Cellulophaga algicola DSM 14237: one gene and its partner. The protein of the gene in region 1 interacts with the protein of each later gene in a pairwise test. Links are inferred from orthologs where the notes say so. Each region holds a gene or a part of one and is shown in the gene's direction. Other genes may lie near its edges. The genes, in order: CELAL_RS10245 and CELAL_RS11190.

Region 1 (15,952 bases):
TATGATAGTACGCGTTTACAAGGTCCTATGGCTAACGGTGCTGCTGTTAGTTGGGCTGATTTAGATGCTGCTGTGAAAAGTAAATTAAATGCATTAAGAAATTCAGGAAAACAAATTGCTTTATTGACGCAAACTTATGCAAGTCCATCTACATCAAAATTAGTTGGAGAATTTAAGGAAGCTTTTGGAAATGTAAATCATGTTACTTATGATGCAATTTCTGAAGAAGCTGCTTTAAATGCTTTTCAAGCCAAATACGGTGAGAGAGCTTTGGCAGATTATGATTTTTCTAAAGCAGAAGTGATTGTTTCTTTCGGTGCCGATATCTTAGGAGATTGGCAAGGTGGTGGCTATGATAGTGGTTATTCAAAAGGAAGAGTTCCTCAGAAAGGAAAAATGTCTAAGCATATTCAGTTTGAGTCAAACATGTCTTTAACTGGTGCAAATGCAGATAAAAGAGTAGCGTTAAAGCCTAGTGAGCAAAAAGTTGCATTAGCTAATCTATATGCTAAGCTTAATAATTCATCAGTGGGTGGAGAGCTTAGTGATAGTGCTCATAAGGCACTTGATTTAGCGGTAGCGCAAATAAGAAAAGCAAAATCTAAAGCAGTTGTAGTAACTGGTTTAGATGATGAAAATGCTCAAGCTGTTGTTTTAGCTATAAATGAAATGTTAGGGAGTGTTGTTTTTGATGCAACTTCGCCTAAGTATATTCGTCAGGGAAATATTACGGCAGTAAATGCTCTTATTTCAGAAATGAAGGCAGGTAGAGTTGGTGCTTTAATTATGGACGGAGTTAATCCTTTATATTCATTGCCAAATGCTTCTGATTTTTCAGAGGGACTTGAAAAGGTAGATTTGTCATTGAGTTTCTCAATTTCTAATAATGAAACTACAGCAAAAGTAAATTATGTTGCTGCAGCTCCTCATTACTTAGAGTCGTGGGGTGATGTTCAAATGAAAAAAGGACATTATGGTTTAGTTCAACCTGCAATAAAAGAATTATTTGATACACGTCAATTTCAGTCTTCGTTATTAACTTGGATGGGAAGCGATACGGCGTATTATGATTATATAAAAGAAACTTGGACTTCTTCTGTCTTAGGTTCTAGTAATTGGAATCAAGCATTACATGATGGATTTTATGTTTCTAAATCTTCCGTTGTTGAAGAGGTAGTGGAAAATGTTATGGCTCCAGTTATGGCTACTGAAGCTTCTGTTGAAGAAGCGCCTCAGGTTGCAGCTATTCCTTTGGCATCTGCGTTGAGAAGCTTGGCTTCTGCAAGTAGTTCAGGAATGGAAATGACTTTGTATCCTAAAACGGGTATGGGTGATGGTCAAATGGCTAATAATCCATGGTTGCAGGAATTTCCGGATCCTATTACACGTGTGTCTTGGGATAATTATGTTACGGTATCTAAGCAGGATGCTGATAGATTAGGATTTGTAAATGAAAATGTTGCAAATGGTGGTCTAGATGGGAGTTATGCTAAGATTACAGTAGATGGTGTTTCTGTTACTAATGTTCCAGTGATAATTCAGCCTGGTCAAGCACTTGGTACAATTGGCTTGTCATTTGGATACGGTAAAAAAGAAGGTTTAAAAGAAGAAATGCAAACAGGTGTTAACGCCTATGCTTTGTATAAAGACTTTTCAAATACACAATCTGTTAGTATTGAGCAGGTAGCTGGGAATCATGAGTTTGCTTGTGTTCAGTTACATAAAACGCTAATGGGTAGAGGAGATATCATTAAAGAAACTACTTTAGAGATATTTAATACTAAGGATGCTGGGGAATGGAATATTCAGCCGGTCGTTTCCTTAGATCACCAAGAAGTTGCTGCTACATCTGTAGATTTATGGGATAGTTTTGACCGTTCAATCGGGCATCACTTTAACTTGTCTATTGATTTAAATGCTTGTACAGGTTGTGGGTCTTGTGTTATTGCATGTCATGCAGAAAATAACGTTCCTGTAGTTGGTAAAAATGAAATTCGATTATCTAGAGATATGCACTGGTTGCGTATTGATAGGTATTATTCTTCAGAAGATACTTTTGAAGGTGATAATGTTAAGAAAGATGAGTTTGATGGTTTAACTGGTGATAAGGGCTCTTTAGGAGGTTTTGGAGAGCTAGAAGATCCTTCTGCTAATCCTCAGGTAGCTTTTCAGCCTGTAATGTGTCAACACTGTAACCATGCTCCTTGTGAGACTGTATGTCCGGTTGCTGCTACATCACATGGTCGTCAAGGTCAGAATCATATGGCTTATAACCGTTGTGTAGGTACTAGATACTGTGCTAATAACTGTCCTTATAAAGTGCGTAGATTTAACTGGTTCTTATATAACAATAATGACGAGTTTGATTATCACATGAATAATGACTTAGGTAAGATGGTGATTAATCCAGATGTTACTGTACGTTCTAGAGGTGTTATGGAAAAATGTTCTATGTGTATGCAAAAAACACAAAAAACGATTCTTGATGCTAAGAGAGATGGTAGAGTTGTTAAGGATGGAGAATTTCAAACGGCTTGTTCTTCTGCGTGTAGTAGTGGAGCTATGGTGTTTGGAGATGTTAATGATAAGGAGAGTAAGATTGCAGAATTAAAAGAAAGCAATCGTATGTATCACTTGTTGGAACATGTAGGTACAAAACCAAATGTTTTCTATCATGTTAAGGTTAGAAATACTGAAGAAGTATAAAAGATAATTTAAGATCAACGTAACTATAATATAAAATATGGCGTCGCATTACGAAGCACCTATTAGAAAACCACTTGTACTTGGAAACAAAAGCTACCATGACATATCTGTGGACATCGCAGCTCCTGTTGAAGGTAGAGCTAATAAGCAATGGTGGATTGTATTTTCTATTGCATTAGTAGCTTTCCTTTGGGGAATTGGTTGTATCCTCTATACCATATCTACGGGTATTGGTACTTGGGGATTAAACAAAACAGTCGGATGGGCTTGGGATATTACTAACTTCGTTTGGTGGGTTGGTATTGGTCACGCAGGAACATTAATTTCGGCAGTACTTTTATTATTCCGTCAAAAATGGAGAATGGCAATTAACCGTTCTGCAGAAGCAATGACTATCTTCTCGGTAGTTCAAGCAGGTCTATTTCCAATTATTCACATGGGTCGTCCATGGTTAGCCTATTGGGTTTTACCTATTCCTAACCAATTTGGTTCATTATGGGTAAACTTTAACTCACCGCTTCTTTGGGATGTATTTGCAATTTCAACATACTTATCTGTTTCCTTAGTATTTTGGTGGACAGGTTTGTTGCCAGATTTTGCTATGATTCGTGATAGGGCAGTTAAGCCATTTCAGGTAAAAATATATAGCTTATTAAGTTTTGGTTGGACGGGTCGTGCTAAAGATTGGCAGCGTTTTGAAGAGGTTTCCTTAGTATTAGCTGGTTTAGCGACTCCATTGGTACTTTCTGTACATACGATTGTATCTTTTGATTTTGCTACTTCTGTTATACCTGGTTGGCATACAACAATTTTCCCTCCATATTTCGTAGCTGGGGCTATCTTCTCAGGATTCGCAATGGTAAACACGCTTCTTATAATTATGAGAAAAGTGTGTAATATGGAAGATTATATTACATTACAACATATTGAGTTAATGAATATCGTTATTATGTTAACGGGTTCAATAGTAGGTTGTGCTTATATCACGGAATTATGGATGGCTTGGTATTCTGGGGTAGAATACGAGCAATATGCTTTCTTGAATAGAGCTACGGGACCTTACGCTTGGGCATATTGGTCAATGATGACTTGTAATGTGTTTTCTCCTCAGTTTATGTGGTCTAAAAAATTGCGTACAAGTATTTTGTTCTCTTTCTTTATCTCTATTGTGGTAAACATAGGAATGTGGTTTGAGCGTTTTGTAATTATTGTAACATCATTGCACCGTGATTACTTACCTTCTTCTTGGACAATGTTCTCACCTACATTTGTAGATATTGGAATATTTATAGGAACTATTGGATTCTTCTTTGTATTATTCTTATTATATGCAAGAACGTTCCCAGTAATTGCGCAAGCAGAGGTGAAGTCTATTATGAAAGCTTCAGGTGAGAAGTATAAATTACTTCGAGATGCAGGGAAACCTTTATATGAAGTAAAGCAAGTAGTTCCATCAAAAAGACCAGTGGTAGAAGATAAGTCTTTGCCTATAGCGGCAGATAAAGAGCAAGTTTCTTCATTATTGAATTCATTGGGAGTATTTGATCCCGCAACGGAAACTCCTGATGACTTAAAAGAAGTAAAAGGAATTGGACCTCAAATGGAAAAAACGTTAAACCAGATTGGTATATTCAAGTTTTCTCAAGTGAGTAAGATGACTGAAAAAGAATATGATTTGTTAGATTCAATTACAGGTTCTTTCCCAGGAAGAGCACAGAGAGATGATTGGGCAGGTCAAGCTAAGATTTTAAATAACAATAAGTAGATATGGCATCTAAAGTTATACATGCACTTTATACAGATGATGACGTGTTAATGCACGCTGTAAAGAAAGTAAAAGAAGCTAAGCATCATATTGAAGAGGTTTATTGTCCTTTCCCCGTTCACGGGCTAGACAAAGCAATGGGTCTTGCGCCAACTAGAATAGCTATTACAGCGTTTATCTATGGGTGTATTGGTCTTGCGGTAGCAACCGTTATGATGAATTTCATCATGATAGAAGATTGGCCACAAGATATTGGAGGTAAGCCTAGCTTTAGCTATTTAGAAAATATGCCGGCTTTCGTTCCTATTATGTTTGAACTTACAGTGTTTTTTGCGGCGCATTTAATGGTAATTACTTTTTACATGAGAAGTAAACTATGGCCTTTTAAAGAAGCAGAGAATCCAGATAAGAGAACCACTGATGATCATTTTTTAATGGAAATTGAAATCCATGATAATGAAGATGAACTATGGCAATTGTTAGCTGAATCGGGAGCTGTTGAAATTAATATTTTAGAAAAGTAGTCTAAGAGTTATGAAGAGTTTTATAAAAATTATAGCAATCGGTTTAATTTTGGTTTCTTTTGCTTCTTGTTCAAACAAGAATAGTAGGAATTATCAATACATGCCGAATATGTATGAGTCAATCGGTTACGAGACTTATCAGAAAGTAGAATTTCTGCCAAATAGTTCTGAAGCAGGTCAGCCTGTAGATCATACTATTCCACGTGGAAAAATGCCTTATGAATTTGCAAACGGTCTTGATGGTAAGGAATTAGCAAGACTTCAAGCGAGTCCATTAGATTCTCTAAAAGTTGAGAAAAATACGGCAGTTGGTTCTGAATTATACGGAATATATTGTGCAATTTGCCATGGTTCTAAAGGTGATGGTAAAGGAACTTTAGTAGATCGCGAAAAAATATTAGGTGTCCCTAATTATTCAGATGTTGGTAGAAATATTACGGTAGGTAGTACGTACCATACCATTTATTACGGATTGAACTCAATGGGTTCTTATGCAAACCAGCTTAACGAGAAAGAGCGTTGGCAAGTTGCTGAGTACGTGATCAAATTAAAACAAGACTTAACAAAATAATACATAGATTTTAGATATGTACACTATTTCAAATAGATTAAAAATTGCTTCAATTGTATTAATGGTTCTGGGTGCTATAGGCATCGGAATTGGCTTTGTTTCAATGCCAGGGACGGTTGCAGAAGCTAAGGCAATGGTAGCTAGTCATGATGATGGACACGGTGGTGGACATGAAGTTGCTGCAGAGCATCATGAAGAAGCTAATGATCATGGAGTTGCTACTGAAGCACACGGTGAATCTCATGACGCTTCACATGATGAACATTTATTACATCAATTACAGAACAGACCTTGGGCGGCTTTATACGTTGCTGCATTCTTTTTCTTTATGATATCCTTAGGTGTTTTAGCCTTTTATGCAATACAAAGAGCAGCGCAAGCAGGTTGGTCTCCATTACTTTTTAGAGTTATGGAAGGTATTACTTCGTACTTGGTACCAGGTGGTATTATCATATTTATAATTTTGGCTTTATCAGTAGCACATATGAATCATCTATTCGTTTGGATGGATGCAGATGTAGTTGCTAATGATAAATTGTTACAAGGGAAATCTGGTTTCTTAAACGGACCTTTCTTTTTAATTAGAGCGGCAATATTTTTAGGGGGATGGATTTTTTACCGTGAGTATTCTCGTAAATTATCTTTAGCGCAAGACGCGGCTACAGATGATACCAACTTTGTGAAAAACTTTAGATTGTCTGCAGGTTTTTTAGTATTCTATTTAGTTACAGAATCTATGATGTCTTGGGATTGGATTATGAGTGTTGATCCACACTGGTTCTCTACCTTATTTGGTTGGTATATTTTTGCAAGTATGTTTGTATCTGGTATTACCGTAATAGCTTTAGTTACTATTTATCTTAAATCTAAAGGGCATTTACAAGATGTGAATAATAGTCATATTCATGATTTAGCTAAATTTATGTTTGGTATCAGTATATTCTGGACGTACTTATGGTTCTCTCAATTCATGTTAATTTGGTATTCAAACATTCCTGAAGAAGTTACTTATTTTATTACTAGAATAGCTGACTTTAAATTACCTTTCTTCGGTATGGTAGCAATGAACTTTTTATTTCCATTGCTTATATTGATGAATAGTGATTTTAAACGTGTAAATTGGTTCGTAGTAATGGCAGGTATTGTTATCTTAGCCGGCCACTATTTAGATATATTTAATGCAATTATGCCTTCAACAGTTGGAGATCAATGGTATATTGGTATTCCTGAAATTGGAGCAGTATTGTTTTTTGCTGGATTATTTATCTTTTGGGTATTTAGAGCGCTTTCAAAAGCACCTTTACAACCAACACGTAATCCATTTATAGAAGAGAGTAAGCATTTTCATTACTAGTATAAAAAATAACATTAAATCATACAATGACTGCATTTTTAATTATAGCTGTTTTAGTATTAGTGGCAATTGCTATATGGCAAATGACCAAAATTTTTGAACTGTCGCAAATTAAGGCGGACAATTCACAAATTGCTAACGATAAAGACAATAAGTATAACGGATATCTTTTATTTGCATTCCTTATATTTATATATGGACTTACTATTTTCTGTTTCTGGAAATATTCTGAAGTTTTACTGCCAGAAGCAGCATCAGAACATGGAGCGGAATATGATAGTCTAATGCTTTGGTCGTTTGTAATAATCTTTATTGTTCAAACATTAACGCAAGGATTATTACATTATTTCGGCTTTAAGTATAGAGGCGTAAAAGGTAATAAGGCACTTTTCTTTGCTGATAATGATCGTTTAGAGTTTATTTGGACTATTATTCCTGTTATCGTTTTATCTGGTTTAATTCTTTGGGGTTTATATACATGGACTAATATCATGGATGTAAATGATGAAGATGATCCATTAATAGTTGAGCTATATGCACAACAGTTTAACTGGACAGCAAGATATGCAGGAGATGATAATGTTCTAGGTGATGCTAATGTTCGGTTGATTGATATTGACCGTGCTAATGTATTAGGTTTAGATGAAGCAGATCCTAATGCTACTGATGATATTATTGTTAAAGAATTGCATCTTCCTGTCGGAAGAAAAGTAAATTTCAAGATGCGTTCTCAGGATGTATTGCACTCGGCTTATATGCCTCACTTTAGAGCTCAAATGAACTGTGTTCCTGGTATGATTACTGAGTTTTCTTATACTCCAATTTATACTACAGAACAAATGCGTCAGAACCCTGATGTGATAGATAAGGTAAAAAGGACTAATGCTATCAGAGCTGCTAGAGCTGCAAAAGGAGAAGATAATTCTGACCCATGGGAGTTTGATTATATTTTGCTATGTAATAAGATTTGTGGAAAATCGCACTATAACATGCAAATGAAAATCATAGTTGAATCGGAAGAAGATTACAACAAATGGATAGCTGAACAACAATCGTTCGGTACAACCATGATGGCTTCGGCAAAATAAATTAGGCTAATTAAGAAAATTAATAAAAAAAATAAGAATTCGATTTATGTCAGCAACAGCACATGCACACGAAGATGATCATGCACACGACGATCATGGACATCATCATAAAGAGACTTTTGTAACAAAGTATATATTTAGTCAAGATCATAAGATGATTTCAAAGCAGTATCTAATTACTGGTTTGATTATGGGGACTATAGGTATTGCAATGTCTATTTTATTTAGAATGCAACTAGCTTGGCCAGGAGAATCTTTTCCTGTTTTTGAAGCTTTACTAGGTAAATGGGCGCCAGATGGTGTTATGGATGCAGATATCTATTTAGCATTAGTAACAATTCACGGTACTATAATGGTATTCTTTGTTTTAACTGCAGGGTTAAGTGGTACATTTAGTAACTTATTGATTCCCCTTCAAATTGGTGCTAGAGATATGGCTTCTGGTTTCCTGAACATGGTTTCCTATTGGTTATTTTTCTTATCCTCAATTATAATGCTTTCTTCTCTTTTTATAGAAGCGGGCCCGGCAGCTGCTGGTTGGACGGTTTACCCACCACTTAGTGCATTGCCAATGGCTCAGCCTGGTTCAGGTTTAGGTATGACATTATGGTTAACATCAATGGCTATATTTATTGCATCTTCATTATTAGGTTCATTGAACTATATTGTTACTGTTATAAATCTTAGAACAAAAGGGATGTCAATGACAAGATTGCCATTATCAATTTGGGCATTTTTTGTTACCGCTATCATAGGTGTCGTTTCTTTCCCTGTTCTATTATCTGCAGCTCTTTTGTTAATTATGGATAGAAGTTTTGGTACTTCGTTCTTTTTGTCAGATATATTTATACAAGGTGAAGTCTTACATTACCAAGGAGGTTCTCCTGTATTATATGAGCATTTGTTTTGGTTCTTAGGTCACCCAGAGGTTTATATTGTAATATTACCTGCAATGGGTATTGTTTCTGAAGTAATGGCAGTTAATGCGCGTAAGCCTATTTTTGGTTACCGTGCCATGATTGCTTCTATTATTGCAATTGCATTTTTATCTACGATCGTATGGGGTCACCATATGTTTGTATCAGGTATGAATCCATTTTTGGGATCTGTGTTTACATTCACAACCTTACTAATTGCAATTCCTTCAGCGGTTAAAGCCTTTAACTGGATAACAACATTGTGGAAAGGAAATCTTCAGCTAAACCCGGGAATGTTATTTTCCATAGGGATGGTTTCTACTTTTATTAGTGGAGGATTAACGGGTATTATCCTTGGAGATAGTACATTGGATATTAATGTGCATGATACGTATTTCGTTATTGCTCACTTTCACTTAGTAATGGGTATTTCTGCCTTATATGGCCTTTTTGCAGGAGTTTATCACTGGTTTCCTAAAATGTTCTATGGTAGATTAATGAATAAAAATTTAGGATATGTACATTTTTGGATTACTGCGATAGGTTCTTATGGAATTTTCTTCCCAATGCATTTTGTGGGTATGGCTGGTGTACCAAGAAGATACTATCAGAATACAGCATTCCCAATGTTTGATGAGTTAACTGATGTTCAAATATTGATCACGATGTTTGCTATTTTAACAGCTTTTACTCAGTTGATATTTATTTATAATTTTATCAGCAGTATTTTCTACGGTAAAAAAGGACCTGAAAATCCTTGGCAGGCAAATACGTTAGAATGGACTACACCAATTGAGCACGTTCATGGTAACTGGCCTGGTGAAATTCCTGAAGTACACCGTTGGGCATACGACTATAGTAAAACTAGAGAAGATGGGGAATATGTGATTCCTGGTCAAGATTTTATACCTCAAACGGTTCCTTTACAGGAAAATGAAGAGGAAATGAATCATTAAAAAAATCTTATATAATATTTAAAGCCCTTTGTTCAAATACAAAGGGCTTTTTTTATAATTTTGAGTCAACTATTAATTGGCTTCGTAGTTCTTATAACTTGTATTATTTTTCTATTAGTTTAAAGTTATAGGTGCTTTGGCTTCAATATTAAACATAACCAAAAATGAAATTTAGATTATTAACATTTGTCATTTGTTTACTTTTTATTAGCGTTTCTTTCGGTCAGCGAAAACCTAAAATAAGAGGTAGTAGAGTCGTTACGGAAGTTACCATGGAACTAGAGCCGTTTACGGCTATAGAATTAAAGGATGACATCGATATTGTTTTACGTAAAGCTTCAGATTGTGGCTATAATTTAACTATTGATGATAATTTGGTTGACGTTTTAAAATTTAGAGTAGAAGATGGTACCTTAACGATTAGTTCTTTTTATACCATAGCTGCTAAAAAGAAAATGGAAATTATTGTTTTTTATACGACACTCAATGCACTGACCATGATGGATGGTAAGATTGAAATGAAAGATTTAATTAATACAGATGTATTAGCTATTAACACCTATGGTTCATCTAAGCTTCAGTTAAATGTAGATGCTGGAAGTGTTGATGTTGTAATGGCAGATAATAGTTTTGCAGAATTAAATGTTACAGCAGATACTTTAAATATGTCATTTAAGGATAGAGTTGATGCTGAAATTTACGCGGTAAGTAAAACACAAAATCTTGAAATGTTTAAAAACGCTCAACTTAAAATTAATGGGAATACCGAGTTTATGAATATTCACCTTTTTGATAATACTAGTTTAAAAGCTGCTGAGTTAGATGCAGGCGATGTTAGTTTATCCTTAGAAGCTTCTTCTAGTGCGTATATTAATGCTTTTAATAATCTTACACTAAGTTCTAAAGGTTCTGCTAAAACATTCTTATATGGGCCTGCAGTTATTACAATTACTGATTTTTTAAATACATCACAACTAAATAAGCGATAGTCTATTTAGCTATAGGAGCAGTTATCAAATGAGGAGGAATTCCAAACCCATCTACAAGTACATTAATGTGTGGGCGTAATTCTGTGCAGATACGTTCTACACGTTGTTTTATTGCTTTTGATTTACTAGCACCCATATATCCTTGTTCTAAATACCAACTGGCATCTGCTTTAATTTCATGTAAAGCAGATAAGGTTCCTAATTGCTCAAAAAGTATTTTGTTTTTCTCATCTGTGATCGTTTCAGTGTATGTGCTGTATATTTCGTAAGATAATTGACAGCTATATGCCTTACCTAACGCTAATAAATGAGTTTGTACTTTTAAAAATGCTTGGTAGGAAGGAACACCATTCTTAATATAATTGCGAATGCGCATGGCTAGTGTGTAGGTTAATCTTCTTGTGCGATATTCAAAAGCATGTTTGTGAAATTTTGGGTTGTACAAATGTTCAGCGTCTGTCTTATTGCTGTAAATTGGATTTATCGTAGTTAATTTGTCATTTAGTTGAGAAGTTAAAAGTTTTAGTACTGATGCAAAACCAGCACTATTAAATTCTGCCTTAAAATCAGATAATACTCCCTTAGCGGCTAATTGAAGTAGTACGTTATTATCTCCTTCAAATGTTGTAAAGATGTCTACGTCGCCCTTTAAATCAGCAATGCGGTTCTCAATTAAATACCCCTTACCACCACAGGCTTCTCTGCATTCCTGAATAGTATCATTGGCAAACCAAGTAATGATAGATTTTAAACCAGCAACCTGTGTTTCAATTTCACGTTTATCTGTTTTAGTGTCGTCACTATACAATTTCATAATATGTTGAAGTGTAACATCGTAGACATATGCTTTAGCTATTGGTGGAGTCAAGCGTAATTGATGACTTGGGTAGTCCATCAATAAATCTTCTTGAATTTTTTTATTATCATTAAATTGTCTTCGCTTTAAGGCATGTTTTACAGCAATTGTAAGTGCTTTTTTAGCACCTCCTAAACCTGCTCTTGCAACACAAATTCTACCTCCAACCAAAGTTCCGAGCATGGTAAAAAAACGTTTATTCGGATTCTCTATATTGGAATAGTAAGTGCCATCTTCCTTAATATCACCATACTTATTTAATAAATTTTTTCTAGGAACACTAACCTGATTAAACCATATTTTTCCATTATCAACACCATTTAGCCCAAGTTTATACCCATTATCTTCAATTCTTACTCCTGGAAGTAGTTCGTGGTTTTTGTCCCGAATAGGAACCAAAATTGCATGCACGCCTTCATTTTTACCATTTACAATGAGTTGAGCAAATACAGAAGCCATAGTAGCATCTAAGGCATTACCTATATATTCTTTATTATCATTTTCTCCGGGAGTATGAAGTATGATCAGATCGGTTTCTTTTTGGTAGGTTGCTGTAGTTTTTATACCACGTACATTAGAACCATGTCCTGTTTCGGTCATTGCAAAACACCCTAGTAATTCTGCTTTACCTGCGTTGGCTAAATAGAGATCGTGATGGTATTTGGTCCCTAATTTCTGAATGCTACCGCCAAATAACCCAAATTGGACGCCAAATTTTATCGCTAAGCTACCATCTACATACATGATGTTTTCAAAAATAAAAGCGTAAGCAGGCATATCTTCAATTCCGCCATACGCATTAGGGTAAGCCATTGCGCCATAATTTTCTGCGGCTAGGTGTTTTACTTGGTTTAAAACTGTAGCTCTAAATTTTTCTTTATTTCGTTCTATACTCCAAGTGTAAATGGGATCTTTTAATACCTCATGAAATTTTGTAACAGTAGCTGCAAATTCACCTTTAAGTATAGCATCAAGCTCTTTTGCATTGTAATAATCTGATGTTGCTTCATGCTGTACTTCAACATCAAATAAATGATGGTAATGGTTTGGTTGAATACCTAAGTTTAATTCAATGTGTTGTAATTGTTTATTTTCTGGTGTATCGGAAAAATAATGAGCAACCAATCTTTTAGCTAAACTAGCTAATGGGTATGCATCGTGTTCGACTAATTTTATGGCTGCATTAGAAATTATAGTCCTCCATGATTTTAATTCTTGACTAGAAGGTTTGTTATTTTTATCTAACCAACCCGCTAAAGTTTTTTTATCTGCTGTTGTCAATGATGCATCCTTCTCAAATGCAGTTTTAGTAATGTTAATTTCTGAAGCAGAAAGTAATCCATCAGACCATATCACATAGAAGAAAGGAATATATTGTAAAACGCCGAGAGTGTAAATGTTCTTTTTCATAGTATGAAAATACAATATTCTATCCATAAATAATAAGAATTACAAGCATTAGAAGTATCTTAATTTTGCGCTATCTTTGTTATCTATGAATGAGCATTTAGATCCTACAAATGAAAATTTCACTCCAGAAGAAGTAGATTTTGATAAAGCACTCAGGCCCATAAGTTTTTCTGACTTTACAGGGCAAGAGCAAATTTTGGAAAATTTAAAGGTTTTTGTAGAAGCGGCTAACCTACGTGGCGAGGCGTTAGATCATACACTATTTCATGGTCCTCCAGGTTTAGGGAAAACAACGTTAGCCCATATTTTAGCGAATGAACTTGGTGTAGGTATAAAAATTACGTCTGGTCCTGTATTAGATAAACCTGGAGATTTAGCAGGTTTATTAACCAACCTAGATGAGCGTGATGTGCTTTTTATTGATGAAATTCATCGCTTAAGTCCTATTGTAGAAGAGTATTTATATTCTGCGATGGAAGATTATAAAATAGATATTATGATAGAAACAGGGCCAAATGCGCGTTCTGTTCAGATAAATTTAAATCCGTTTACATTAATTGGGGCTACGACACGTTCGGGGTTATTAACGTCTCCTATGCGTGCACGTTTCGGAATCCAAAGTAGATTACAATATTATTCTTCAGAACTTCTTGCTACAATTGTAACCAGAAGCTCAGAAATTTTAAAAATGCCTATTACTGCAGATGCTGCAATAGAAATTGCAGGAAGAAGTAGAGGAACACCTCGTATTTGTAATGCCTTATTGCGAAGAGTTCGAGATTTTGCTCAGATTAAAGGAAATGGTAAAATTGATTTGGAAATTTCTCGTTTTGCACTAAAAGCATTGAATGTAGATGCCCATGGTTTAGATGAAATGGATAATAAAATTCTCTTAACCTTAATTGATAAGTTTAAAGGTGGTCCTGTGGGGATTACTACTTTGGCAACCGCTGTTTCTGAAAGTGCAGAAACTATTGAAGAAGTTTATGAGCCATTTTTAATTCAAGAAGGGTTTATTATGCGCACGCCTCGGGGGCGTGAGGTTACAGAATTAGCCTATAAACATTTAGGCCGTATAAAAGGGAGTGTTCAAGGAGGCTTATTTTAATGAAACAAACACCTATAATTTCACAGTTTGAAGTGCTTATGAATAGTAAAAGGATTCTTAAGAATCCATTGCCATTTCATCGTGAAAATTTTGAAAAACACGGAGATTTATTTCGGGTGCCAGTTGGTATTAGGAATGAACTTGCATTTACACGTGATCCAAAATTAATAAAACATATTCTTCAAAAACAACATCGAAAATACCAAAAATCAACCTTACAGACTAAAGATTTAGCCAAGTATATAGGGCACGGTATTTTAACTTCCAATGGAGAACATTGGCGCACTCATAGGCGCATGGTGCAGCCTGCTTTTCATAAAAAGAAGTTGCGTAATTTAATGGGAACTATTCGTGAAGCAATTTTATTAGAAATAGACGGCTTATCTACATCCAATACAATAGATGTGTATCCTATCATGAGTAATTTGGCATTTCAAGTGGTGGCTAAATCATTATTTAGTAGTGATGATATTCAGAAAGAAATGTCTGAATTACAATACATCACAGAGACCAATCAAAGAATGCTGATTAAAGAGATGCGGCAACCGTATCTAAATTGGTGGTTTCAATTAAGTGGGAAAATAAAAAAACATTTAAATTTAGCGAAAGACGGGCAAGCTATTCTACATCAATTAATAGAAGAAAGGCGAAATTCAGAAATAGAGAAAGACGATTTATTAGATATGCTTCTTCAAGCTAGATATGAAGATGGCACCGCTATGGCTAAAGAGCAATTGATAGATGAAGTACTTATCTTATTTACGGCTGGGCACGAAACAACTGCAAATGCATTAAGTTTTTTAGTGTTCTTACTTGCAAAACATCCAGATATTCAAGAAAAAGCGTACCAAGAGGTGAAGAATATTTCATTAGAAGGAGATGATGTTTTAACCCAAATATTAGAGTTAAAATATATTCAGCAATGTGTAGAAGAAGCAATGCGTTTGTATCCACCTGCGTATATTATAGATCGTGTCTCTATAGAAGATGATGAGTTTGAGGGGTTACAGATCCCAAAAGATTCCTTGGTTTTAATGAGTATTTATGAATTGCATAGAAATGAAGATTTCTGGGAGAAGCCTAATGAATTTAATCCTGAGCGTTTTGATGCTTCAAGGAAGAAAGAATACCAAGAGTACTATTATCCATTTGGGGCAGGTCCTAGAATGTGTGTAGGGAATAATTTTGCTATGTATGAAATGGTGATTGCCGTAACAGAACTGCTACAAAAATATAAAATGACCACACCATTGAAAGCGGTAACGGTTAATCCATTAATTTCACTTAAGCCCGTAGACGTGCTAATTAATTTTAGGAATAGAAATTAAAAAAGCCACAGTTTCTGTGGCTTTTAAACGAATCTAAATACTAAATTATTTTAAAATTGCATTCTCGTCTGAGAATTTTTTATAGCTGAAGTAAACAGCTGCTACCGCAAAAGCTATAAGGGAAACTAGAATTACAACATATTGTACCATATCAATAGTTCCTGCCATTATTTCTTTGACTCCTAAGCCAATATTTAATACAGGGATTAATACGGTGGTCCAGTTTAATTCTATACCTGGCATCATAGCTAAGACCAAAGGGATTATGATTAACATGATTAAAGGTGATGCCTTACTTTGTGCTTCTTTAAATGAGGTTGCACTAGCGACTAAGGCAATAATGAAACCTGATAAAAACAAGGCAAAGGGGATTAATAATA
Region 2 (15,978 bases), 210 kb from region 1 along the record:
TTGATTCCCTAAAGTAGATAACAAAGACCCACCAGAGTTAACCTCAATCTTCTTTTCTCCATTAATTGTTATGGTAACAGGACCTGAAGGTGATAATTTTTCTTTCGTAAATAAAAGTAATGCAACTAATACTAATAAAAGAATCATAAAGGCAATCACCGTAATTGCAATTGTTCCACCTGTACTTGTAGCTAAAATCATTCTTATTTATTTAAAACTTCGTTATAAGAAACTTCTTTTTCTGAAATTTCCTTATTTATTTTCTTTTCCTCTTTAACGGCTGTTTCCGTAGTTACTTCAGGAGCAGCATCATCACCACCCGTTAGCATACCACCAAAACTCATAAAACCAATTGCCATTAAACCCGTGATAATAAAAGTAATTCCTAAACCTCTCAAAGGTGCTGGAACATTTGAATATCTAATTTTCTCTCTAATAGCAGCAATTGCTAAAATTGCTAAGAACCATCCAATTCCAGAAGACAACCCATAATTAAAGGCTAGTCCTAAAGTTTGAATATCTCTAGATTGCATAAATAAAGAACCCCCTAAAATTGCACAGTTTACTGCAATTAGTGGTAAAAATATACCTAGCGAGTTATATAATGATGGAGAGAATTTCTCCACGACAATTTCTACTAATTGTACCATCGTTGCAATGGTTGCAATGAATAAGATGAAGGATAAAAAGCTTAAGTTATAATCTGCATATTCTGGACCTAACCAAGCTAAAGCACCGTCTCTTAATATATACTGATCCAATAACCAGTTTAACGGAACAGTAACAGCTAATACAAAAATTACAGCAGCACCTAATCCTACCGCAGTGGCAACCTTTTTTGACACCGCTAGATAAGAACACATCCCCAAGAATGTGGCAAATACCATATTATCAATAAATATGGATTTAAAGAATAACTCTACATGTTCTAACATAATACTAATTTCTTGGAATGACTACTTAATTTTCTTCTACTAAAGCTGGGTTTCTTGAACGTTGCACCCAAATAATGATACCCACAACGATTAACGCCATTGGTGAAAGCAACATAAAACCATTGTTTTCATATCCGAAAGCATATAAACCCGTTTTAGTTATTGGATCCCCTAAAACTTTAAAGCCTAATAAAGTTCCTGACCCTAACAACTCTCTAAAGAAACCTATTATAATCAAAATTAAACCATAGCCTAAAGAGTTACCTATACCATCTAAAAATGATCTCCATGGCCCGTTTGCTAAAGCAAAAGCTTCAAAACGCCCCATGATAATACAGTTTGTAATAATAAGCCCCACGAATACCGAAAGCGTCTTACTCAATTCATAAGCAAATGCTTTTAACACTTGATCCACTATAATTACCAAAGCTGCTACAACCACTAGTTGTACAATAATTCTAATTTTAGAAGGGATAATGTTACGCATCAATGAAATAACTACGTTACCCATTCCTAATACAAACATTACTGAAACCGCCATTACAATAGACGCCTTTAATTCTGCTGTAATTGCCAATGCAGAACAGATACCAAGTACCTGAATTGTAATTGGGTTATTATCTGCTAGAGGATCTAAAATCAGTCCACTATCTTTTTTTGAAAGTAATCCCATAATTTAATTAACTCTAATCGTTTTTAAATAATCTTCATAAAGCTTCATTGTCTCTGCAATCATAGCGGAAACACCGTTACCTGTAATTGTTGCACCTGCAAGAGCATCTACCTTATTGTCATCTTTTCTTGCATTGATAGGATCATTATTTCCTTTTGCCACATTTACACCAGAATATCTAGTCCCTGACATAATGCTTTCTCCAGTAAAATCATCCATAAAATAACGTTGTTTAATGTTTGCACCTAATCCAGGAGTTTCTCCTTTGTGATCAAAATACACTCCTTGCACAACCATTTTATCATCTAAAGCAATAAACCCCCAGATAGCATCCCAAAGTCCTTTACCATACATAGGAATAATGTAAAACTTTTTGCCATCTTTCTCACCTACGAATAATGGAAGTTTTGCTTTCTCTCCTTTTTTAGCTAAAGCAATTTGTTTTTTCACATCAATTAAATACGCATTTTTGTCATCTGACACTTTACCGTCTTCAATAACTAATTGCTCTTTAATATACTTCGTAAATTCTGCTTCTACTTTGTCTGCAGGAATAAAATTAACGCTTCCCTCATCAACATTTTCATTTACGCCCATAGCGTAAAGAATATTCTGCTGCTTCTCAAATCGTTCGTTTTCCTTAATCTTATCACTTAAGCCAGAAGCTGTAAGGGCTAAAACGGAACCTACTACTACTACCATTATAGCCGCAAAAACTACGGTATATAGGTTTTTATCTGTGTCAACTGCCATAATTAAACTGTTTCGGCTTTTAATTTTTCTGATTTATTACCGCTGTCGCTTGTTAAAACTGTAGCGTTCTTTAATCTTTTCAAACGTTTATTAATGTTACCACGAATCACATAATGATCTATAGTAGGTGCAAATACATTCATTAATAATATAGCTAAGAAAACTCCTTCTGGATATGCTGGGTTAAATACACGAATCATTACTGAAATAAATCCAATAAAAAAACCATAGAACCATTTACCTTTATTTGTTTGTGAACCTGTTACAGGATCCGTAGCCATATAGACAATACCAAATGCTAGTCCCCCAACAATTAAATGCTGCCAGAATGTAAAGCTCATCAATCCGTAAAACTTACTTGTATCTGTTATCCAGCCGGCACTTACTACACCATTAAACATTAAGCCCATTACCAAAGCACCAAGAACGGCACTTAACATAATTCTCCAGCTCGCTATTTTACTGAAAATCAAAAATAATCCTCCTAGAAGAATTAAAAAAGTTGAAGTTTCTCCAACAGATCCTGGAATAAACCCAAAGAACATATCTGAAATTGAATAGGTCATTTCTGCACCTTTATTCTGTGCTAAAAACCCTAAAATTGTTTCTCCTGAAATAGCATCTGGAGTACCCGCTAACTTTACGGCATCGTATACCCAAACCTTATCACCACTCATCCATGTAGGATATGCAAAAAATAAGAATGCTCTAATTGTTAAAGCTGGATTCAAGATATTCATCCCTGTACCACCAAATACTTCTTTACCGATAACTACACCAAAAACCACAGCGATAGATAACATCCAAAGCGGCGTATCAATAGGTACAATAAGGGGCACTAACATCCCTGTTACCAAATAACCTTCTTCTACCTCGTGTCCTTTTATAACTGCAAAGATAAATTCTACTAAAAGTCCTACTCCGTAAGAAACAATAACTAGCGGCAATACTTTAATAATTCCGATCCAGAAATTTTCCCAAGTCAAAAAGTTACCCATTACAGAAACTTCACGAATCACACCGTTTGCAGCATCAATTGCAGCAAAATGCTGATACCCTGCATTAAACATCGAGAATAACAAAACTGGAATAAGCGCCATTATTACCGTATTCATGGTACGCTTTAAATCATCTGCTCCTCTTATATGACTACCAGAATGTGTAGTTTCATTTGGAGCATAAAGAAAAGTATGCAAAGCATTAAAGGCTGGTGCCATTTTTTTGCCTTTATACTGCTCTTTTAAATTGTGTAATTTATTTTTTAGGCTCATAGTTATCCTATTTCTTTTTGTAATAAATCTAATCCTTCACGAATAATTTGCTGATGAGGCTGCTTAGAAATACAGATAAATTCTGTTAATGAAAAATCTTCTGGAGCAACTTCATACATCCCTAATTGTTCCATTTCATCTAAATCTTTTACCATACAAGCTTTTAACAACTGCATTGGAAAAATATCTAAAGGAAAAACTTCTTCATATTGACCCGTAACTACGAATGCTCTATGCTCGCCATTCGTATTTGTAGTAAGGTCATATTTTTTCTTAGGACTTAACCAAGAAAACGTTAACGCTCTTGTGGTAGAAATCTTATTAAAAACTGGTTTATTCCAACCAAACAATTCATAATCATCTCCCTCAGGAATAGCCGTTACCGTATTATTATAAAAGCCTAAATACCCATCTTGACTTGATTTCACACCCGTCAAAACATCACCATTTATCACTCTAAACTTTTCTCCATTCACACCACTCGCATAAAGGAATGTTGCAATTTCAGATCCAATTTTAGTGGTATAATATTGAGGTTTCTTAACGGAAGAACCTGCTAAAGCAAGGATACGTTCAGGATTGAATTTGCCTGTAAGTAATAATTCTCCAATGATCACTAAATCTTGAGGAGTAACAACCCAAACTACTTCTCCCTTATTAATAGGATCAAGTTTATTGATTTGCGTACCTACAAGTCCAGCTGGATGCGGACCAGAAACCTGATGCATTTCTGCATCTTTCAGTCCTGCTAACGGGGAACTTGAGTCTCCATAAGAAACATGTACTTTGCCAGGCGTCAATTTTGAAATTGCAGAAACAGCCGCTTGCAATTCATTTTCTTTACCTTTCAACGTATAGTTCAAATCTGCCGCTAACGGCGCAGTAACATACCCTGACACAAAAATTGCTTTTGGCGTGTTTTCCGGATTTGCTATTACATCATATGGGCGTTGCTTAATAAACGGCCAGCTACCAGACTTAAGCAATAATGCTTTAATATCTGAAGCTGATGCCCCACTTAGATTTGGAACTTGATGTTCTATGGATTCTTGAGTTTTATCAGCCGAAATCTTAAGTGAAAGAATTTTTCTTCTCTCTCCTCTTTTAATTTCAACTAATTCACCACTCACAGGAGAAACAAAAAGCATTGATTCATGATTTTTGTTGTAGAAGAGCGCTTCACCTGCTTTTACTTTCGCGCCTTCTTTTACAATCATTTTCGGGGAAATCCCATGAAAATCCTGTAAGTTTATAACATAAACATTACTATTTGGAGCCTTAACTGTTGTTGTATCAGCCTTACCTACCAAATTAATATTTAAGCCCTTTTTAATTCTGATGTCTTTAGACATATTAATGTAGACCTTAGGTTAACAAAATTTGATGCAAATTTAAAATTTTAAGAGTACATTTCGCTACTAAAATAAGCAAGAATATATTATTTATATTTATTCTAAATAATAGTCAAGCTAAAACGCTCATTAGTTTTTTAGGCACAACTTTTGTGTATCTTTGCCAAACAACCGCTTATAATGAAAAAATACCTTTTTTTACCCCTATTACTCGTTAGTTTTTTAAACACTACCGCTCAAGTTCAAGAAGAAATAAACCCTCCCAATAACATTAAAACTATCGTTTTTAAAGGCGAAACAGAAGATCAATTCCCTATTGTACAACTAGGAGACCCTATCTATTTAGTTTTTGACGATATCACTGCAGGGGAATATGACTATTATTACAAGTTAACACATTGTAATTATGATTGGACTCCGTCTGATTTACTGAAATCACAATACCTAAACGGAATTGACGACCAAAGAATCACAGACTACAGCAACAGTTATAACACATTGCAACCCTACTCCAATTACAAACTCACCATACCTAACGATAATGTTAAGCTAAAAATAAGTGGCAATTACATGCTAGAAGTCTATGATAGCAACTACGAGTTGGTATTTTCAAGACGTTTTGTAGTATATCAGAATTTAGTTACCGCCGGTATCACCCCTAAAAGAACACGAGATTTTGAATTTATTAATGAAAAGCAAATAACCCAAATCAACATTAATTATAGCAACTTCAACGTTGTCAACCCCAAAAAGGAGGTGAAAATAGCTATAATCCAAAATTACTATTGGCCTACCGCAATTTACAGTGTTAAACCACAATTTACCTTAGGCAGCGAATTGGTTTACAAATACGATAGCGAAACTAGCTTTTACGCAGGCAATGAATTCTTAAATTTTGACACCAAGGATTTGAGATCTGCAACCGCAGCAATTTCCCATATAGAACTAACAGACATTTACAACCACTATTTATTCACTGACATATATAGGAATAACAGACCCTACACCTATTTTCCTGATATTGATGGCGACTTTGTAGTTCGTACTTTACAAGGAGACGATTCTTCCCGAGAAGCAGAATACACCGACGTACACTTTAGCCTTCCTTATAAAGAAGAACTTGGTTTAGATGATGTTTATGTATTTGGAAAGTTTAATAATTATGCGATAACTGAAGAAAATAAGATGACTTATAATTCTGAAAATGGACTTCTTGAAGCTAACATATTAATAAAACAAGGGTTTTACAACTATAAATACGTTACCAAACACGGAGAAGAAATTGAATTAAATAAAATATCTGGAAATTTTCACAACACTGAAAATCACTATTTAGTATTAGTTTATTACCGAAATTTTGGAGATTTATACGACAGCATAATCGGCATAGGTTCTGCAAATTCTATTAACGTTAGTAACTAACACTCCCTATTACACCCTTAAAAAGCTTATTACAACGAACTTCGTAAGCAACACAAGTAAGTGAGCAAAAACTTTAATATATTGCTCAATATTAAGAGCTAATATGTAATTTTGAGTGAATTTTGTCGTTTTACTTATACGAACAATTCGTTAAAATTGAATTTACATGTTAGTTATTTCTTATTTTAAGACTAAGTAAACCAGTAATCCTATTCGTAAAATTTAGCATTTGAAAGCAATGACAACTCAGATAACAAAAGGGATAAAAATTTCTGTAAGCACCAGTTTTGAAGGTACGTTTTTTAAAAATTATAAAACGCACTACGCCTTTGGATATACTATTACTATAGAAAACCAAAGCAAGGACTCTGTACAACTTACCTCCCGTCATTGGAAAATATACGACTCCCTCAATGAATTAGAGGTATTAGATGGTGAAGGCGTAATAGGAAAGAAACCTGTTATCCTTCCAGGAGAATCTCACACCTATAGTTCTGGATGTCTACTAACCTCTACCATTGGTGCAATGAAAGGTCATTATAATATGGTCAATTTCACAACCAATGAAAAGTTTAGAGTATACATTCCCACTTTTAAATTCAGTACTCCGTTTACATTGAACTAATCTTTTTTACTTTTTATAGCTATTTACTTTTAGTACCTTTACCAAGACTTTTTAATTTAAAATAAAATAAAATGGGTAAAGGATTTTTTAAAGTTCCGACAGCTATAAACGAACCTATCAAAGAATACGTACCAGGATCTCCTGAGCGTGAAGAAGTACTGAAACAATATAAAACTTATTTTAACGGTACCGTTGACGTTCCACTATATATTGGTAGCGAAGAAATAAAAACAGGTAACACAAGAACGATGTCTCCTCCGCACGACCATAAACATGTCGTAGGAACTTACCATTTAGCAGAAAAAAAACACGTTACACAAGCCATAGATAATACTTTAGCGTCTAGAACTGCTTGGGCTAATCTTCCTTGGGAACAACGAGCAGCTATATTTTTAAAAGCGGCAGAATTACTTGCAGGACCTTATAGAGCTAAGATTAACGCAGCCACAATGATTGCACAATCTAAGACTATACATCAAGCTGAAATTGATGCAGCTTGTGAGTTCATTGATTTTTTACGTTTCAATGTACAATACATGACTGAAATTTACCAAGAGCAACCAGCATCTGCTCCAGGCATTTGGAACCGTGTAGAATTTAGACCATTAGAAGGGTTCATATATGCGATTACTCCATTTAACTTTACAGCCATTGCTGGGAATTTACCAGCAAGTGCCGCAATGATGGGTAATGTTGTTGTATGGAAACCAAGTGATAGCCAAATATTCTCTGCTAAAGTTATTGTAGATGTTTTCAAAGAAGCAGGCTTACCTGATGGCGTAATTAACGTTATTTATGGTGATCCAGTAATGATTACTGAAACAGTTTTAGCGAGTCCAGATTTCGCAGGAATTCACTTTACAGGTTCTACACATGTATTCAAAGAGTTATGGAAGCAGATTGGAACTAATATTCACACCTACAAAACATATCCAAAAATTGTTGGAGAAACAGGAGGTAAAGATTTTATCTTAGCTCACAAAACAGCAAATCCTAGTCAAGTTTCTACTGCAATTGTAAGAGGATCTTTTGAGTTTCAAGGACAGAAATGTAGTGCCGCTTCTAGAGTGTATTTACCAAAATCTATCGCTAGTGAAGTATTAGAAAACGTAAAAGCTGATTTAAAAACAATCAACAAACCAGGTTCTCCAGAAGACATGTCTAACTATGTTACCGCTGTTATTCATGAAGCTTCTTTTGATAAATTAGCGAAGTATATTGACCAAGCTAAGAAAGATGATAATGCCGAAGTTATTGCGGGTGGTAATTACGACAAATCTAAAGGTTATTTCATAGAACCTACAGTTATCCTAACTACTGATCCAAAATACACCACTATGGAAACGGAATTATTCGGACCTGTGGTTACTATTTATGTATATGAAGACGAAAACTGGGCTGAAACTTTAAAACTAGTAGATAGCACTTCTGAATACGCATTAACTGGAGCCGTTTTAGCTAGAGACCGTTATGTAATTGAAGAAGCAACTAAAGCATTACAAAATTGCGCAGGTAACTTCTATATCAACGACAAACCAACAGGCGCAGTTGTTGGACAACAGCCATTTGGTGGAGCAAGAGCTTCTGGGACTAACGACAAAGCTGGATCAGCACAAAACTTATTACGCTGGGTATCTCCTAGATTAATTAAGGAAACTTTTGTAACTCCAGTAGATTATAGATATCCTTTTTTAGGATAATAACGTTCCATAACAAATAATACAATCCCGAAAATAAATACTTTTCGGGATTTTTTTTGTAAAAAATCCTCGCTAGTAGAATCTCTCCAAATTAAAGCCAAAAGAAAAAGGATTTAATATCGTTAGCTCCACAAGACAGAGCGACTAAAACACGGAGTCAACTTTAAATAAAAAAAACATTATTTTTACAATTAATATTCTAAATACCAACACTTTAAACACTAAAAATATGAAACTAAAATTAGCATCTCTCATCAGTATTTTTTTCTTAATGACATTCTCTCATGCTCAGGAAGTTTTAAAAGTCCAAAAAACAGATAACCCAAATGAAAATTTAGCACAAATAACAATTCATGATGTTTTAATTGGCAATCAAAAACAAATTATTCAATTAGCGGAAGCTTTTTCTGAGGATCAATATGACTGGAGACCTATAGACGGAGTAAATTCTGTTCGTGAAGCTTTATTGCATGTAGCTGGCGGAAACTATTTTTTAGCATCAAAAATGGGCTTTGCTCCACCTGAAAACGTAGATGTTATGGGCTTATCTAAAATTACAGGAAAAGAAAATATCATTACCGCATTAAAAGCTTCTAATGAGTTTGTCTTGAAATCTATATTGTTGGTAGAAGATGATAAGCTTACTGAAGAAGTGGATTTTGAGTTCGCTAAAATGAGTACGCTAGCAGGACTTCTCGCTATAATGGAACATAATGGTGAGCACAAAGGTCAGTTAATTGCTTATGCTAGATCTAACAACGTAACTCCGCCTTGGAGCTTAAATTAAGCGTTTTATCTCTTTATATAATTAGTCGCTACTCTAAAACGTTAGCGACTTTTTTTATACCAAAACTTAAGCTTTTTAATTAAATAACACTCCAACAAGTATAAAAAATTAAAAATCAGCCAAAAAAATAACACTCAAACATACTATTAATGTAAATTTAACGTTAATTAATTGTAAACAAAAGGCATAAGAAGTAACTTTGCCTTTATTAAAACGGCGGATCATGAAAGAAAGAACTTCAAAAACTCAGGAAAAAACACAAACATTTAGCATTCAAAGTATGACATCATATGTCAAAAATTATGCTAAAACTTGCAGACAATCTTATTTAAGTTTATTGAGTATTTAAAATTGAAATTTCAATTTTAGCTAAAAAAGGTCGATTCATGAATCGACCTTTTTTAGTTAACCTCTATATTTTAAGGGCAGATATACTATTTTTTTAGTTTCAAAGAATTCGTAATCAAAATAATCTGACACATTAAAAAGTTCTACGGTTCTATAGCCTTGAAGCTCTTCTGATAAATCCCCCCCTTTTAGATATAAGATTCCGTTTTTTCGTTCATGAAGAGACTCTTTCTTTATGATCCCCTTAGTCCAATGTACAAAGGTTGGCATAGCGGCAACTGCTCTACTCACAATAAAATCAAACTTACCTTTAACAGTCTCTACGCGATCATTTATAGTCGTAACATTTTTTAAACCTAAACCAGCTACAACTCCATCTACAACTTTTATTTTTTTACCAATAGCATCTACTAAAGTAAAATGTGTTTCAGGAAACAATATAGCCAAAGGCACTCCAGGAAACCCACCTCCAGTACCCACATCAATTACAGATGACCCTGGTAAAAATTGATGCACTTTAGCAATTGCTAAAGAATGTAATACATGTCTTAAATACAATTCATCAATATCTTTCCTAGACACCACATTAATCTTCATATTCCAATCCTTATACAAATCGGCCAAAAGTGTAAACTGTCTTTTTTGCTCCTCAGTTAAATCAGGAAAATGAAGAAACAACATACTAACATCCATAAACAAAGTAATTTTAATGCAAAAATAACACTTTAAAAATCATAAATATTTCCTTTTTAAATAGGTATTTTGAATTACTAAAAACGAATTAACTTATCTTTGTTAAAAACAATATCATGAATACAGAAACCGTTCGATTTTCCAGAAAGGATTCTACCCAATTCTTTAAAACTTTAAACAAAAGGGTAAACGATTACTTTAAAGAGAATAAAATAAAAAAAACAGGGGACTGGAGATTACACTTAAAAACAGCTGTAATGTTTGCTTTATTTTTAGCACCATACTTCCTTATACTAACCTTAAATTTACCTAACTGGGCTAATTTGCTACTCACTATACTTATTGGCATAGGAATGGCAGGAGTTGGCATGAATGTAATGCATGATGGTAATCACGGCTCTTATTCCAACAAAAAATGGGTGAATAAAATAATGGGCGGCAGTATCTATATTCTTGCTGGAAACGTTTTTAACTGGCAAGTACAACATAATGTATTACACCACACCTACACCAATATTCATGAACATGATGAAGATTTAGAAGCTGGGAGAATTCTTAGATTCTCAAAGCATGCGGAATGGAGAAAACACCATAAATTTCAACATTTCTATTCTGTATTTCTATATGGCTTACTAACATTTAATTGGGCAATAACTACAGATTTTCAACAAATGTATCGCTATACAAAACGTAAGTTATCTTATGGCGAATTACCAAATCCGTTTGTAAACTGGAGTAAATTAGTGATTACAAAAATTATTTATCTTACTATTTGGATTGTTTTACCAATGCTTATTTTGAGCATTGCTTGGTGGAAAATTCTAATAGGTTTCTTTATCATGCATTATGTAGCAGGAGTAATCTTAAGTGTTACTTTTCAATTAGCGCATGTTGTGGATCAAGCAGAAACACCTTTGCCAGACGAAAATGGTAATATGAAAAATACATGGGCTATACACCAGTTGTTTACCACAGTAAATTTTGGTACTAAAAACAAGATAGTAAATTGGTTCACTGGAGGATTAAACCACCAAGTAGAACATCATATTTTTCCTAACATCAGCCATGTTCATTACACAAAAATTGCTAAAATTGTGAAAGAGACCGCAAAAGAGTTTAATTTACCATACAACGAATACAAGACAACAAGAAAAGCTATAATTTCGCATTTTAGTCATTTAAAAGAACTAGGCAAAAAGCCTGCTGTACAGTATTAGAAAACTATATAATATAATGAGCAACCAATTATCTGAAAGAGTTAACAATTTAGCGATATCAGCCACTTTAGAAATGGCTGCAAAAGCAAGAGAACTTAAAGCCGCAGGGAAAGACATTATTGGCCTTAGTTTAGGCGAACCAGACTTTAACACCCCTGATTACATTAAAGAAGCTGCGATACAGGCTGTAAACGACAATTACAACTCATACTCTCCAGTAGATGGATATGTAGACCTGAAAGAGGCTATTATAACAAAGTTTAAAAGAGATAACAAGCTTACTTACACCTTACCACAAATTGTAGTTTCTACAGGTGCAAAACAATCGCTATACAACGTAGCACAGGCTTGTTTAAACAAAGGTGATGAAGTTATTTTACCTTGTCCTTACTGGGTAAGCTATAGTGACATCGTAAAATTAGCAGAAGGTGTTCCTGTGGAAGTGGAAACTTCAATGGACACTAATTTTAAAATGACTCCTGAGCAATTAGAGGCAGCGATTACACCAAAAACTAAAATGTTATGGTACAGTTCTCCGTGTAATCCAACAGGATCTATATACAGCAAAGCAGAACTAAGAGCACTAGCAGATGTTTTACAAAAACACCCTCAAATAGTAGTTGTTAGTGATGAAATTTACGAACACATAAACTATGGCGTAACTGCACATGCTTCTATGGCAGAGTTCCCAGACATGTTTGACCGTACAGTAACTGTAAACGGTGTAGCAAAAGCATTTGCTATGACAGGATGGAGAATAGGATACATTGGAGCTCCAGCATATATAGCTAGAGCATGCAATAAACTTCAAGGTCAAGTAACTAGTGGCGCTAATTGTATTGCACAGCGCGCTGTTATTACAGCATTATTAGAACCTGTTAGCCGCATTCAATACATGGTAGATAAGTTTAAAGAACGCAGGAAATTAATTTTAGGTTTATTACAAGATATTCCTGGATTTAAAAGTAACGAGCCAGAAGGTGCTTTTTATGTTTTTCCTGATGTATCTGCTTATTTTGGAAAAACATTAAATGGAATAAAAATTAACAATTCGTCTGACCTATCTATGTATTTATTAGAAACTGCAAATGTAGCAACTGTTGCAGGAGACTCCTTCGGAAACAATAATTGCATTCGTATTTCATACGCTGCAAGTGAAGCACAAATTACAGAAGCAATGGCTAGAATTAAAAAAGCTGTTTCTTAATAATACCCTTTATTTAAAACTAAAGCGCCTCAATATATTATTGAGGCGCTTTTTTTATGTTCTTTTATTAAAGATGACACTACAACTATCTCATACCAAAAGTACTTACCCAAACTACATCTACAAAACTATTCAAGAATAAGCCTTGTTGGCACTATAACGTTAAAAAAAACTCTTTAAGTATTATATTTTCTTCCAGAAATATGGAGTAAACAGGATTAAAACAGTAAAAAGCTCTAATCTTCCTAAAAGCATTAAAAACCCGCACCACCATTTTCCTAGAGCAGGCAAGCCATTAAAATTGCTTAATGGATTTAAACTACCTAAACCTGGACCTACATTGCCCAAGGAAGAAGCCGCACCACCAATTGCTGATTCAAAATCTAATCCCAAGGCACCTAATACTAATGATCCTATGATAAACATGAGCATATAAAGCACAAAAAATGCAATAATATTATATACAATATGCTCCCGTACAGTCTTATTATTATAGCGCACAGGAATCACTGCATTACTATGTAATGTTCGTTTAAACTCTAGCAATCCATTTTTTATAATCAATAAATGACGCATTACTTTTATACCACCAGACGTAGAGCCCGCACACCCACCAAGAAAGAATAATCCAAAATAAAAGATAGTTAAAAAGTGCGTCCAATTTGTAAAATCTGCAGTAACAAATCCAGTAGTTGTAATAACAGATAATACCTGAAACAACGAATGCCTAAAAGCACTTTCTGCTTCTCCCCAAATCATTGGATGGTATTCTGAAACAGCTACATTAGCTTTAAAATAAACCACCAGTGCAGAAACAATAGTAAACCCAACTACAAATATGGTATAGAATTTAAATTCTTCATCAAATAGAATTTTTTGCACTTTTCCTTTGAAGGCATAATAACTTAATACGAAATTACTCCCTGCAAGGAACATAAATAATATAATGATGTATTGAATTAACGGTTGATCATTCCAGTACGCTGTGCTCAGATTTTTAGTAGAAAAGCCACCTGTAGATAAGGTTGCCAAAGAATGATTTATAGCATCAAAAAAAGACATTCCTGCTAATTTTAATAGAATTGTTTCTGCTACCGTATATCCAAAATAGATTAACCACAGTCTTTTAGCCGTGTCTGTTATTCGAGGGTGCAACTTATCACTACTAGGTCCTGGGGCTTCTGCAGCAAACAATTGCATTCCCCCTATCCCTAAGAGAGGCAGGATAGCAATAGCTAAAACTATTATCCCCATACCACCAATCCAATGCGTTAAACTCCTCCAAAAAAGAATTCCCTCTGGCAAAGCTTCAATATCATCAAGAATAGAAGCTCCCGTAGTCGTATACCCAGAAATAGTTTCAAAAAAAGCGTTTGTAAAATCTGGTATAGCACCAGAAAACAAATAAGGTAATACCCCAGAAAGTGACATAACCAACCAACCTCCTGTTACAATAATATACCCTTCTTTCTTTTTAACTTCTTTTTTATGACCTCGAGTTAAGAACATAGATAAGGTTCCTATAATCATAGTAACAATAGCCGCCAATGTAATATCTAAAGTAGCTCCATCATTATAAATACCGCTAAAAATCGCAGCTATAATCATAAAACCTCCATTACATAGCAATAGAAGCCCCATTAGATGAAAAATAATTCTGTAGTTAAGACTCATTAAAGAAACATTTTTTCAATTTTTGGAATAGAACTTGGCAGACAACATACAACAACCCTATCCCCCTGTTTAATTTTAAAATCTCCTAAAGCAATAATACCTTCGCCATTTTTAATAACGCCACCAATGGTAGCCTCTCTAGGAAAGTCTAATTCTTTAATGATTTTTCCGTTAACGGCAGATCCCGGCTTAACAATAAACTCTAATATTTCTGCATTTAAATTATTCAAACGTGTTAAAGCAACAACTTCACCTTTTCTAATATGTCTAAATATATTATTTGCTGCTAGTAATTTTTTATTAATAAGGGTATCTATTCCAATAGAGTGTGACAATTGAAAATAATCCATATTCTCAACCAAAGCAATCGTCTTTTTTATATTTTTTGATTTTGCCACCAAGCAAGACATAATATTAGTCTCAGAATTTCCTGTTACCGCAATGAAAGCATCCATAGATTCTAGACTTTCTTCCTCTAGCAACTCTACATTACGGCCATCGCCATTAATTATTAATGCATCTGGTAATTCATCCGCAAGATCAAAAGCTTTCTCTTTATTTTTTTCAATAAGTTTTACATTGAATTTTTTACCACAGAGATCTCTAGCTGTTTTATACCCAACCTTACTCCCACCAAGAATCATTACATTTTTAATGTCGCGTTTTACCATACCCGTAAGCTTATAAAGCTCATCCACACCATCTTTACAGGTTATAAAATATACTTGATCGCCTTCCTTAAAAACTGTGTCTCCCCTTGGTATAAGGGTGTATTGCGTGCCTGTTCGCTGTAATGCTATAGGCATAAAATGAAGTTCTGGAAATATCTGAGCCGCATCTTTTACAGATTTACCTACAAAAGGAGCTGCTTTTGGCAACGAAACACCCACCATAATTAAGGCTCCATTCTCAAACTCGTATGTATCGTTAAAAGCAGATTTATTCAGTAATAACTGTATCTCTTGTGCTGCAAGTTCTTCTGGAGAGATTAATTCATCTATTCCTAGTTTCTTAAAATCGACAACGTCTTTAAATTTTTTAAACTCTGTATTTGAAATTCTAGCAATAGTACGTTTACAACCCATTTGCTTAGCCATTAAACATAGGGTAATATTTGTAGTTTCTGATGACGTTACCCCAATAACTAGGTCTGATTTACCTACTTGCGCATCCTGTAATACAGAAATAGAAGTAGCATCGCCTTTCAGAACACGAATATCTAAATGCGTATCCGCATAAGACAAACTCTCTTTTACAGAATCTATTAGGGTGATATCTTGAGATTCATAAGATAATAATTTTGCCAAATGAAATCCTACTT

What was found.
Region 2: the proteins of CELAL_RS10245 (region 1) and CELAL_RS11190 interact in binary tests that used the Escherichia coli proteins (3 or more experiments, as listed by UniProt). The link is inferred for Cellulophaga algicola DSM 14237 from one-to-one orthologs.

The regions. Positions count from the first base shown.
Region 1 is NC_014934.1:2,351,318-2,367,269, forward strand. Bases 7,594-10,467 are described here. They hold CELAL_RS10245 (cytochrome c oxidase subunit I), read left to right. Parts: upstream 7,594-8,054; coding sequence 8,055-9,881; downstream 9,882-10,467. Other genes in these bases: CELAL_RS10240 (cytochrome c oxidase subunit II), read left to right, coding at 7,594-8,008; CELAL_RS10250 (GIN domain-containing protein), read left to right, coding at 10,046-10,467. Also shown: CELAL_RS10215 (TAT-variant-translocated molybdopterin oxidoreductase), read left to right, coding at 1-2,706; nrfD (NrfD/PsrC family molybdoenzyme membrane anchor subunit), read left to right, coding at 2,744-4,471; CELAL_RS10225 (DUF3341 domain-containing protein), read left to right, coding at 4,474-4,995; CELAL_RS10230 (c-type cytochrome), read left to right, coding at 5,006-5,566; CELAL_RS10235 (hypothetical protein), read left to right, coding at 5,583-6,920; more of CELAL_RS10240, read left to right, coding at 6,947-7,593; more of CELAL_RS10250, read left to right, coding at 10,468-10,870; CELAL_RS10255 (acyl-CoA dehydrogenase family protein), read right to left, coding at 10,872-13,136; Holliday junction branch migration DNA helicase RuvB, read left to right, coding at 13,222-14,244; CELAL_RS10265 (cytochrome P450), read left to right, coding at 14,283-15,572; CELAL_RS10270 (ABC transporter permease), read right to left, coding at 15,618-15,952. UniProt on the Escherichia coli protein: Cytochrome bo(3) ubiquinol oxidase is the terminal enzyme in the aerobic respiratory chain of E.coli that predominates when cells are grown at high aeration.
Region 2 is NC_014934.1:2,564,984-2,580,961, reverse strand. What follows is about bases 10,988-13,887. They hold CELAL_RS11190 (pyridoxal phosphate-dependent aminotransferase), read left to right. Parts: upstream 10,988-11,792; coding sequence 11,793-12,983; downstream 12,984-13,887. Other genes in these bases: CELAL_RS11185 (TrkH family potassium uptake protein), read right to left, coding at 13,167-13,887; CELAL_RS11195 (fatty acid desaturase family protein), read left to right, coding at 10,988-11,776. Outside these bases: nqrF (NADH:ubiquinone reductase (Na(+)-transporting) subunit F), read right to left, coding at 1-201; nqrE (NADH:ubiquinone reductase (Na(+)-transporting) subunit E), read right to left, coding at 204-935; CELAL_RS11240 (NADH:ubiquinone reductase (Na(+)-transporting) subunit D), read right to left, coding at 961-1,608; CELAL_RS11235 (Na(+)-translocating NADH-quinone reductase subunit C), read right to left, coding at 1,612-2,361; CELAL_RS11230 (NADH:ubiquinone reductase (Na(+)-transporting) subunit B), read right to left, coding at 2,364-3,632; CELAL_RS11225 (Na(+)-translocating NADH-quinone reductase subunit A), read right to left, coding at 3,635-4,984; CELAL_RS11220 (type IX secretion system plug protein), read left to right, coding at 5,165-6,406; Co2+/Mg2+ efflux protein ApaG, read left to right, coding at 6,645-7,031; pruA (L-glutamate gamma-semialdehyde dehydrogenase), read left to right, coding at 7,103-8,731; CELAL_RS11205 (DinB family protein), read left to right, coding at 8,961-9,518; 16S rRNA (guanine(527)-N(7))-methyltransferase RsmG, read right to left, coding at 9,924-10,559; more of CELAL_RS11195, read left to right, coding at 10,676-10,987; more of CELAL_RS11185, read right to left, coding at 13,888-14,657; Trk system potassium transporter TrkA, read right to left, coding at 14,657-15,978. UniProt on the Escherichia coli protein: Shows aminotransferase activity with methionine and histidine as substrates, and to a lesser extent also with phenylalanine.